3 regions of the Streptomyces sp. NPDC029122 genome follow, and region 3 is predicted to be linked to each of the others. Evidence: riboswitches for the same ligand, from Rfam matches in the RefSeq annotation. Region 3 holds a riboswitch; each other region holds the start of a gene.
What was found. A riboswitch is a leader RNA that binds a small molecule or an ion and turns the genes downstream of it on or off. The one in region 3 is predicted to bind cyclic di-AMP.
Positions count from the first base shown of each region.

Region 1: linked by a shared signal. The riboswitch ahead of ACZ4WZ_RS12780 (transglycosylase family protein) and the one ahead of ACZ4WZ_RS08245 (M23 family metallopeptidase) in region 3 are both predicted to bind cyclic di-AMP.
Region 2: linked by a shared signal. The riboswitch ahead of ACZ4WZ_RS22465 (M23 family metallopeptidase) and the one ahead of ACZ4WZ_RS08245 (M23 family metallopeptidase) in region 3 are both predicted to bind cyclic di-AMP.

Region 1 is NZ_JBVHWK010000008.1:151,077-154,338, forward strand. Features, by position in the region: gene ACZ4WZ_RS12770 (cytochrome P450 family protein) at 1-259, shown strand, start outside; gene ACZ4WZ_RS12775 (LysM peptidoglycan-binding domain-containing protein) at 375-1,433, shown strand; cyclic di-AMP (ydaO/yuaA leader) riboswitch at 1,708-1,879, shown strand; gene ACZ4WZ_RS12780 (transglycosylase family protein) at 1,882-2,616, shown strand; gene eno (phosphopyruvate hydratase) at 2,931-3,262, shown strand, end outside.
Region 2 is NZ_JBVHWK010000020.1:23,700-26,961, forward strand. Features, by position in the region: gene ACZ4WZ_RS22460 (GntR family transcriptional regulator) at 1-274, opposite strand, end outside; gene ACZ4WZ_RS22465 (M23 family metallopeptidase) at 499-1,308, opposite strand; cyclic di-AMP (ydaO/yuaA leader) riboswitch at 1,321-1,480, opposite strand; gene ACZ4WZ_RS22470 (M16 family metallopeptidase) at 1,699-3,066, opposite strand; gene ACZ4WZ_RS22475 (M16 family metallopeptidase) at 3,087-3,262, opposite strand, start outside.
Region 3 is NZ_JBVHWK010000005.1:20,078-23,339, reverse strand. Features, by position in the region: gene ACZ4WZ_RS08255 (aspartate aminotransferase family protein) at 1-268, shown strand, start outside; gene ACZ4WZ_RS08250 (tyrosine-protein phosphatase) at 348-1,166, opposite strand; cyclic di-AMP (ydaO/yuaA leader) riboswitch at 1,485-1,647, shown strand; gene ACZ4WZ_RS08245 (M23 family metallopeptidase) at 1,652-2,659, shown strand; gene ACZ4WZ_RS08240 (SGNH/GDSL hydrolase family protein) at 2,823-3,262, shown strand, end outside.

The DNA.
Region 1 (3,262 bases), on a different contig from region 3:
TCCGGAGCGGTTCGCCGTCCCGGACACCCTCGACCTCTCCCGGAGTGACAATCAGCACCTCGGATACGGCCACGGGATCCACTACTGCCTCGGCGCTCCGCTCGCCCGCCTCGAAGGCCAGACGGCCCTCGGAACTTTGCTGAAGCGTCTGCCGGATCTGGAACTCGCCGTTCCCCCCACGGACCTGCGCTGGCGCGGCGGACTCATCATGCGTGGCCTGCGCACCCTCCCGGTCCGCTTCACAGTCCCGAACGCCTGAGGGCGCGCGCGAAGCGGAACTGACCGGAAGTCAGTCCACTCCCGAACTTGTGACATCCGTTCGAAGGCGGCTAGGTTCTGCCGTTACCCCGCCGTTATACGAAAGGTGCAGTCTCATGCTTCCCGGGAACGGCCGCCACAGACGCCCCCGCCAGGTACCCGCGATCGTCGTCACCGCAGGAGTCACCGGCTCCGCGCTGGCCATGCCGCTGCTCGCCGCCACCGGCGCGAGCGCGGCCGACACCGCCACGTGGGACAAGGTCGCCGACTGCGAGAGCGGCGGCACCTGGAGCGCGAACTCCGGCAGCGGCGCCTACGGCGGCCTGCAGTTCACGCTGGAGCAGTGGAAGAACGCGGGCGGACTCGCGTACGCGGAGCGCCCGGACCTCGCCAGCCGCTCCCAGCAGATCGCGGTCGCCGAGCGGGTGCTGGCCTCCCAGGGCCCCCAGGCGTGGCCGCTGTGCTCCGCCTCGGCCGGGCTGACCCAGCAGGGGCCGAAGCCCGAGGTGGACCCGGGCGACAACAAGAACCCGGGGCCCGTCGCGCCCACCCCGGCCCGGCCGGACGAATCGGTGCCGGTCACCGGCAAGGGCAAGCCCTCCACCGACTTCGGGGCGCCGACCCCGGCGCCGAACAGCCCGTCCACCGGCCCGAGCGTGCTGCCGGACTACCCGCTCGGCCCCTCCAGCGGACTGCCCGTCATGCCGGAGCCGGACTTCACCGTGCAGCCCACCACGCCCCCGGTCTCCCCGACCGCCCCCGGCACCCCCGTCGCCCCGGTCTCCCCGACCGCGCCCGGCACCCCGACCTCCCCGGCCGACCCGACGGCCCCGGCCGTCCCGGGCCTCACGCCGACCGCCCCGGCCGTCCCGGGCACCCCGTCGGGCACCCCGTCCGGCACCCCGTCGGCCACCCCGTCCGCCGAGGCGGGCGACGGCGGGGGCAAGCACCGCGGCCCGGCCGCCGTCGAGCTGCCGGCGGCGCCTGGCGCGGCGTCAGCCGCCGCCACCGATCCCACGTACACCGTGAAGCCGGGCGACAGCCTCGCGGCCATCGCGGACGCCAAGGGGGTCAAGGGGGGCTGGAACGAGCTCTACAAGGCCAACGAGCAGGTCATCGGCGGGGACGCGGACCTCATCAAGCCGGGCCAGAACCTGGATCTAACCAAGGAATAGGGGCAGTTCGGGCATCCAATAAGACTTGAATGTCCGTTATCGGTAAATGAGACATGCATCTCTTCCGGTCAACTGGCGTGTCTCGTTCCGGAACTTCCGCAAACCCCGCTCCGACCTGCGCAAACGCGCCTTTGAGGAACGCAAGTAGGCCGGTTTCTCCCCAAAATCACACGTTGAACATCGGGGAGAGACCTGTCTACCTTCTGAATCGCTCGCCACCGCGGGCTCCTTCGACCGCATCGCCGAATCCTGCCGGCGGACGGAGGGAACAGTCGTCGCGCAAGCGCCGAAGGCAGGAGCGGGGGAACCAAGGTAGGCGCCGGGAGAGGCCGTTGAGAGACGGCCGCGTACCGGCTAGGGGTGAAGACACGCGCCGCGCCGCGTGACCGGGCAACTCATCCGCCCGAACCCGACAGCTCACCTCGAAGGCGTCGGTGAGGAGAAATCCATGCTGCTTTCCGGCAAGGGCAAGCACCGCCGCGGCTCCAAGGCCGTCCGCATCGTCACGCTCGCCGGTGTCGCCGGTGTCGCCGTCGCGGCCCCGCTGATGGCCGCGGGCACCGCCAGCGCCGCCACGGCGTCCGAGTGGGACAAGGTCGCCGCCTGCGAGTCCGGCGGCAACTGGTCCATCAACACCGGCAACGGCTACTACGGCGGTCTGCAGTTCTCGGCCTCCACCTGGGCGGCGTACGGCGGCAAGGCCTACGCCTCGCAGGCCAACCAGGCCAGCAAGGCCCAGCAGATAGCCATCGCCGAGAAGGTCCTCAAGGGCCAGGGCAAGGGCGCCTGGCCGCACTGCGGCGTCGGCCTGTCCAACTCCGCGTACACCGGCGGCGGCACGGCCACCCCGGCCAAGCCGAAGCCCGCCACCAAGCCCGCCCCGGCCAAGCCGGCCCCGGCCAAGCCCGCCCCGGCGAAGCCGTCCACGCCGAAGGCCGACACCGAGACCAAGGGCTCCGGCTCCGGCTCGGGCAACTGGACCCCGGCCAAGCCGTCGACCCCGAAGACCGAGGCCCCGAAGACGGGCAACGGCACCTACGTGGTCAAGGAGGGCGACACCCTGGGCACCATCGCCGAGGCCAACAAGGTCAAGGGCGGCTGGGAGAAGCTCTTCGAGCTCAACAAGGACACCGTGTCCGACGCCGACCTGATCTTCCCGGGCCAGAAGCTGAAGCTCGCCTGAACGTCCGCGTAACACTCGCGGCACCCCGCAGCATCCCCACCGCCCGGCGCGTATCCCCCACGCGCCGGGCGGCGGCATGTCGTGCGCCGGTACCCGCATAGCGGAACCGGACCTCCGGCTTCCGATGCCCGGCCCGCCGCGGAACGCACAGGAACACGGGCCCTATGTCCCGGAAGGCGGGCATTCGGCACCTTTTTCGTCCCAGGACCCGGGCGGTCGGGCAGCCCACTGCCCCGAGCCGGTTAGGCTCTAGTCGGCAGGGCCGTCCCACGGCCCCACGCCACCGCACACCCAGCGTCACATCCCAGAAGGAGATGCTCGTGCCGTCCATCGACGTCGTCGTAGCCCGGGAAATCCTGGACTCCCGAGGCAACCCCACGGTCGAGGTCGAGGTGGGCCTCGACGACGGCAGCACCGGCCGTGCTGCCGTTCCGTCCGGCGCCTCCACCGGTGCCTTCGAGGCCATCGAGCTCCGTGACGGTGACCCCAACCGTTACATGGGCAAGGGCGTGGAGAAGGCCGTCCTCGCCGTCATCGAGCAGATCGGCCCGGAGCTCGTCGGCTACGACGCCACCGAGCAGCGCCTGATCGACCAGGCCATGTTCGACCTCGACGCCACCGACAACAAGGGCTCGCTCGGCGCCAA
Region 2 (3,262 bases), on a different contig from region 3:
CCCGGGAGGCGGCGAGCGGCTCCAGCAGCATCCGCAGCTCCAGCAGGTCGGCGGCCTCCTGCTCGGTCGGCTCGGCCACGCAGGCCCCCGCGTGCCGCCGGGTGGTGACGAAGCCCTCGGACTCCAGGGTGCGCAGCGCCTCGCGGACCGGGACGCGCGAGACCCCGTAGCGGCGGGCGAGCACCTCCTCGGTGAGCCGGCCGCCCGGCCCGAAGAATCCGGAGACGATATCGTCGCGAATCGCTGTGCACACCGCGTGCGCCGGAATACGCAAGGCCGGACCTCCGCTGGGTTTCGGTTCGGTTTATCGTGGCCGTGCTGCGACTCTATTGCAACACGCGATAATTTCCGAGCGGGCCCGGAAATCCGGAACAATCGACGGCCGGCCGGTGGCGCGAAGGCGACGGCGACAGCGGCGGACACGCGGCGGAAGAAGGCACGACGAAGAAGGCCCCGGCTCGGTGAGCCGGGGCCTTCTTCGGTGAAGCGCGCTGCGGGTCAGATGCCGACGCCGCGGTTGCGCAGGTACGTCAGCGGGTTGATGTCCGAGCCGTACGAGGCGCCCGTGCGGGCCTCGAAGTGCAGGTGCGCGCCGCTGGAGTTGCCCGTGTTGCCCGACAGGCCGATGACCGTGCCGGCGCCGACCTGCTCGCCGACGGAGACGTTCAGCGAGGACATGTGCCCGTACTGGGTGTAGGTGCCGTCGTTGTGGCGGATGACGACGTTGTTGCCGTACGCGCCACCCCAGCCGGCCTCGACGACGGTGCCCGCGCCAACGGCGTGCACGGAGGTGCCCTGGGCGACGGCGAAGTCGATGCCCGTGTGGCTGCCGGAGGACCACATGCCGCCGCCCGCGCCGTACTGGGTGGTGACGGAGGCGCTGACCGGGGCCACGAAGGCGTTGGAGCGCTTGCGCTCCTCCTCCTTGGCCTTGGCCTCGGCGGCCTCACGCTCGGCCTTGGCCTTGGCCTCGGCGGCCTCGGCGGCGCGCTTGGCCTCGGCGGCCCGCTGCTTCGCCTCGGCCTCGGCCTGCGCCTGGGCGGCGACGGCCTCGGCGGCGCGCTGCTGGGACTCGGCCTGGACCTCGATGTCGTCCTGCAGACCGTCGGCGACGACGATCGCGTTCTGACCGGTGTCCTCCATGGACGGAGCGCTGCTGTTGTCCGCCGCGAAGGCCGGAGCGGCCAGGGTGCCGACCACGCCCGTGGTGGCGAGGGCGGCGATGCCGGCGTAGCCGGCGGTCTTGCGGCTCAGACGGCTGGAACCACGGTGCTTACCAGAACCGGCGGCACGACTGCCAAACGCCATGAAGGGGGTGATCCTTTCCTTCCCTCTCGCCTACCGGGTTAGCTGACGGGTTCGGAGCAGGAAGGTCTCCTACGGGCCTCCTCTTGCGAGGGGGTCCGATTCACCCCAGGGACGCATGTGGGTCCCCGGCTCCCCAGGCTCGCGCCTGACGGGGACTCGGCGATCGCTGTCCGGTGCCGCGGGTGCGGCGGGTACGAACTGACGAACAGCACGGCCGACGCTAGGCGGATCGTCAGTCAATCGCCAAACAGACGAGCGCTTTTGTTGCGTACGCCACACCGCATACACGCAGCCACTCCACCAAACGGACAAAGGGGGCTTCGGCGGATGTTCCGCCGAAGCCCCCTGGAAACGGGGCCGGTTGCCGGCCCGTCTCAGGCGGTGCGCCGCTCAGTTGGAGACGACGGTGACCTCGCCGATCCCGAGGGCCAGGACGGGCTCCTCGATCTGCGCGGCGTCGCCCACCAGGATGGTGACGAGGCGGTCCACCGGGAAGGCGCTCACCACGGCCGAAGTGGCTTCCGCCGTACCGGTTTCGACCAGCCGCGCGTACAGCCGCGACTGGAAGTCGTCCGGCAGCTCCTGCTCCACCTGGTCGGCGAGCGTGCCGGCGACCGAGGCGGCCGTCTCGAACTTCAGCGGGGCCACGCCCACCAGGTTCTGCACCGCCACGTCCCGCTCGGCGTCGGTCAGTCCGCCCTCCGCGAGGGTGCGCAGCACCTTCCAGAGGTCCTCCAGCGCGGGACCCGTGTGGGGGGTGTCCACCGAACCGCTGATGGCGAGCATCGAGGCGCCCTTGCCGTCGGCGGTCGAACGCAGCACCTGCCCGAAGGCCCGCACGCCGTACGTGTAGCCCTTCTCCTCGCGCAGCACCTTGTCCAGGCGGGAGGTGAGGGTGCCGCCGAGGCAGTAGGTGCCGAGCACCTGCGGTGCCCAGACGATGTCGTGCCGGTCCGGGCCGATCCGGCCGATCAGCAACTGCGTCTGGACGGCGCCCGGCCGGTCCACGATGACCACGCGGCCCCGGTCGTCGGCCGTCACCGGCGGGACGGGGCGGGGCGCGGCCGTGTCGCCCGTCCACGTGCCCAGGGTGTCCGCCAGCAGGGCGTCCAGGTCGATGCCGGTCAGGTCGCCGACCACCACCGCGGTGGTGGTGGAGGGGCGTACGTGCGCCTCGTAGAAGGCGCGTACGGCGCCGGCGTCGATCCGCGCGACCGTCTCCTCGGTGCCCTGGCGCGGACGGGACATGCGCAGCGTCGCGGGGAACAGCTCCTTGGAGAGTTCCTTGGCGGCGCGGCGCTGCGGGTTGGCCAGCTCGTGCGGGATCTCGTCGAGCCGGTTGCGCACCAGGCGGTCGACCTCGCTGTCGGCGAAGGCGGGCGCGCTCAGGGCCTCGGCGAGCAGTGCGAGCGCCTTGGGCAGCCGGGAGGCCGGGACCTCCAGGGAGACCCGCACGCCGGGGTGGTCGGCGTGGGCGTCGAGCGTGGCGCCGCAGCGCTCCAGCTCGGCGGCGAACTCCTCGGCGGAGTGCTTGTCGGTGCCCTCCGACAGGGCGCGGGCCATGATCGTGGCCACCCCGTCGAGCCCCTCGGGCTCGGCGTCCAGCGGGGCCGCGAGGTTGACCTCGACCGCCACCACCTGCTGGCCGGGGCGGTGGCAGCGCAGCAAGGTCAGGCCGTTGGGGAGCGTGGAACGCTCGGGGGCCGGGAAGGCCCACGGCTTCGCCTCGCCGGCCTGCGGCCGCGGGTGGAAGGTCATCGTGACGGCTGCGGTGTCGCTCACTGCTCCGCCCCCTCGTTCTCGTCGTGCTGCTCGGTCTCGTGGGCCTCGGCGCCGGCCAGCGGCTCGTAGACCAGTACCGCGCGGTTGTCGGGGCGCAGTCGGGCCGCGGCCACGGCCTGCACCTCCTCGGCGGTGACGTCCAGCACCCGCTGGACGGCGGTCAGGGCCAGCT
Region 3 (3,262 bases):
CCGCTGGGCGGTGCTCCAGGCGGCCCGCAAGGGGCTGTTCGCCCAGATGGTCGTGGTGCCGCTGCTGCGCAGGCACCGGATCCTCACCCAGGTCTCCGGGGACCACCTGGAGGTCATCAAGCTCATCCCGCCGCTCATCGTGGACGAGGCGGACGTGGAGCGGTTCGTCGGTGCCTTCCAGGAGGTCATGGACGAGGCGCACGGCGGGGGCGGGCTCATGTGGGACTTCGGCAGGACCCTGATGAAGCAGGCGGTCGGCAACCGCTGAGGCGCCGGCCGGAGGGGGTCCGTCCGCGCCCCCTCCGGCCGCCTTCCGCCCCCTCCGGCTGCCCGTCCGGCTCCTGCGCTCAGTCCAGGAGCCGGTCCCGCAGCCGCTCCAGGGTCTCGGGGGCGAGCGCCAGCCCCTCGGCGAGGTAGCGGTCGACGCCGCCCCACCGTTCGTCGATGGCCGTGAAGGCCTCCAGCAGGTACTCCGCGCGGGCGTCGAACAGGGGCGCCAGCAGTTCCATCACCTCGGGGGAGCGGGCCTCGGGCGCGTCGCCGCCCCGGCGCACCCGGTAGCGGTTGTGCGGGGCACTGGACTCCAGGTAGTCCGCCACGATCGCCTCGCGCTCCACGCCCAGGGCGAGCAGGGTCACCGCGACCGACAGCCCCGCCCGGTCCTTGCCGGCGGCGCAGTGCATGAGCGCCGGCACGCTGTCCAGCGCGAGCGCGTGCACGACGCGGCTCTGTTCGGCGGTGCGCGTGTGGATGATCGTGCGGTACGAGTCCCTCATGCGGGCGGCCGCTCTGCCCTCGCCCAGGAGTCCGCGGAGCTGGTCGAGCTCGCCGTCGCGGACCATCTTCCAGAACTCGCGGCCGTCGGCGGGGTCCGTCAGCGGAATGTTCACGTTGCGCACACCGGGCAGTTCGACGTCCGGGCCCTCCAGGGCATGGTCGGCTGCGTTGCGGAAGTCGAAGACGGTGTGCAGTCCCAGCGATCCGAGGAACTCTGCATCGGTTTCGGTGGCATGCGCCAGATGTCCGCTTCGAAACAGTCGTCCCGGCCTGACCCTCCGTCCGTCGGTGGTCGGCAACCCGCCCACATCACGGAAGTTGCGCACTCCGGACAGCTCCGCACCGGGCTGGTGTCCGGCCGGAAGGGGCTGGGGTATCTGCTGAGTCACGTGTATTCCTCCGTGTGGTCCTGTGGTGTCCGAATTGATCCGGTTGGGAGCAACTTGCCGTATGTGGAGGCGAGATCGGGCAGGGCCCCGTGAGCCAGATCATACGGTGACCGTGCGTGCCTGATCACGAAAACCGAATTGCCTTGTGGAGGGGGTTGTTGATGGTGCGGAATGGACGCAGGGTGACCGGAATTCCATTGATCCTTCATATCTGCGATTGCGTCAGGTAATTCACGGCTTGTTGCCCGGTGCCCCGCTCGATTACCTTCGCGATCGATCCGGGTGGACCGCCTAATCCTGCCGCCGCCCGGGAACCGCACCCGACCATCGCGCGCGGCAGGAGCGGGGGAACCAGGTAGGCCGCTGTTCCGGAGCGTTTCCGGCGCAGCTTGGGGTGAAGCCGAACCCGTGCTCCGCACGTACGGCCGGACATCTCCAGTCCGAACCCGACAGCTCACCTCGCAGGCGCCGGAGAGGAATCCGCCATGCCCGCAAAGGGTAAGCACCGCCGTCCGAAGTCCCGTTCCATATCCCGCGGTCTCGCCGTCGCGGGAACCGGCGGGGCGGCCCTCGCGCTCCCGCTGATGGGTGCCGTCGGCGCCCACGCCGCCCCGGGAGCCGCCCCGGCCGAGGCCGCGCCCGCGCAGAGCGCGCAGGCCCCCGAAGCCCTGCCGTCGCAGGCCCCCGCCGCCGCACCCACCGTCTACACGGTCGTGCCCGGCGACTACCTCTCCAAGATCGCCGCCGAGCGCCGGCTGGACGGCGGCTGGGAGCGCCTGTACGCCGACAACCGCGAGGCCGTCGGCGCCGACCCGTCCCTCATCCACCCGGGCCTGAAGCTGACCCTCGGCGGCGGCCGGGCCGCGGCCCCCGCCCCGAAGGCCCCTGCGGCCCCGGCCGAGGGATCCTCGAGCGATGCTCCGGCCGGCTCCAAGGGCAAGACCGGCGGGAGCTCGTCCCCGAAGGGCACCGCGCAGGGCACGGCCAAGGGCTCCGGCGGCACGGCGGCCCGCCCCTCCGGCGGCACGGCCGCCCAGGGCTCCGGCGCCGCGGCCAAGAGCGAGAAGGCCTCCGCGCCCGCCACCGCCTCCGGGTTCACCGCCCCCGTCGCCGGGGGTGTCTCCACCCAGTACCGGGCGAGCGGAGCCATGTGGTCCTCCGGCTACCACACCGGCGTCGACTTCATCGCGCGCACCGGCACCACCGTGAAGGCCGTCGGCGCGGGCACCGTCGTTTCCGCAGGCTGGGGCGGCGCGTACGGCAACGAGGTCGTCATCAAGCACGCCGACGGCAAGTACTCCCAGTACGCCCACCTCTCCTCGCTGTCCGTCTCGGCGGGCCAGAGCGTCACCGGCGGCCAGGCCATCGGCCTCTCCGGCGCGACCGGCAACGTGACCGGCCCGCACCTCCACTTCGAGATCCGCACGGGCCCGTCCTACGGCTCGGACGTCAGCCCGCTCGCCTACCTCCGCTCCAAGGGCGTGAGCATCTGACGGCACCCGCCGTCGGCACGGTGACCCGCGTGGAGCCGGGACCCGAGGGGGGTCCCGGCCCCACGTGTACTTATTCCTTATCCCCTGCGTGGTATAGATCACGGCCCGTCAACCCCTCATTACGTTGGCGTAGGTTGGTTGCCAAGGTGAAGGATGTCTTTCCGTGGCAGCGACGAAGACGACACTGAAGACCATCGGCTCGTACGCGGCGATCGGGGACAGCTTCACCGAGGGCGTGGGGGACCCGGGACCCGGGGATTCTTATCTCGGCTGGGCGGACCGGCTCGCCGTGCTCCTGGCCGATCAGCGCGACGAGCACGACTTCCGCTACGCGAATCTGGCCGTGCGGGGCAAGCTCCTCGACCAGATCGTGGCCGACCAGGTCCCCAGGGCCAAGGAACTCGCACCGGACCTCGTCAGCTTCTGCGCGGGCGGCAACGACATCATCCGCCCCGGCAGCGACCCGGACGACGTCGCGGAACGGTTCGAGGCGGCCGTGGCCGACCTCACGAGTTCCGTCGGCCTGGTGATGGTGACGACCGGCTTCGACACCCGGGGCGTGCCGGTCCTCAAGCACCTGCGCGGCAAGGTCGCGACGTACAG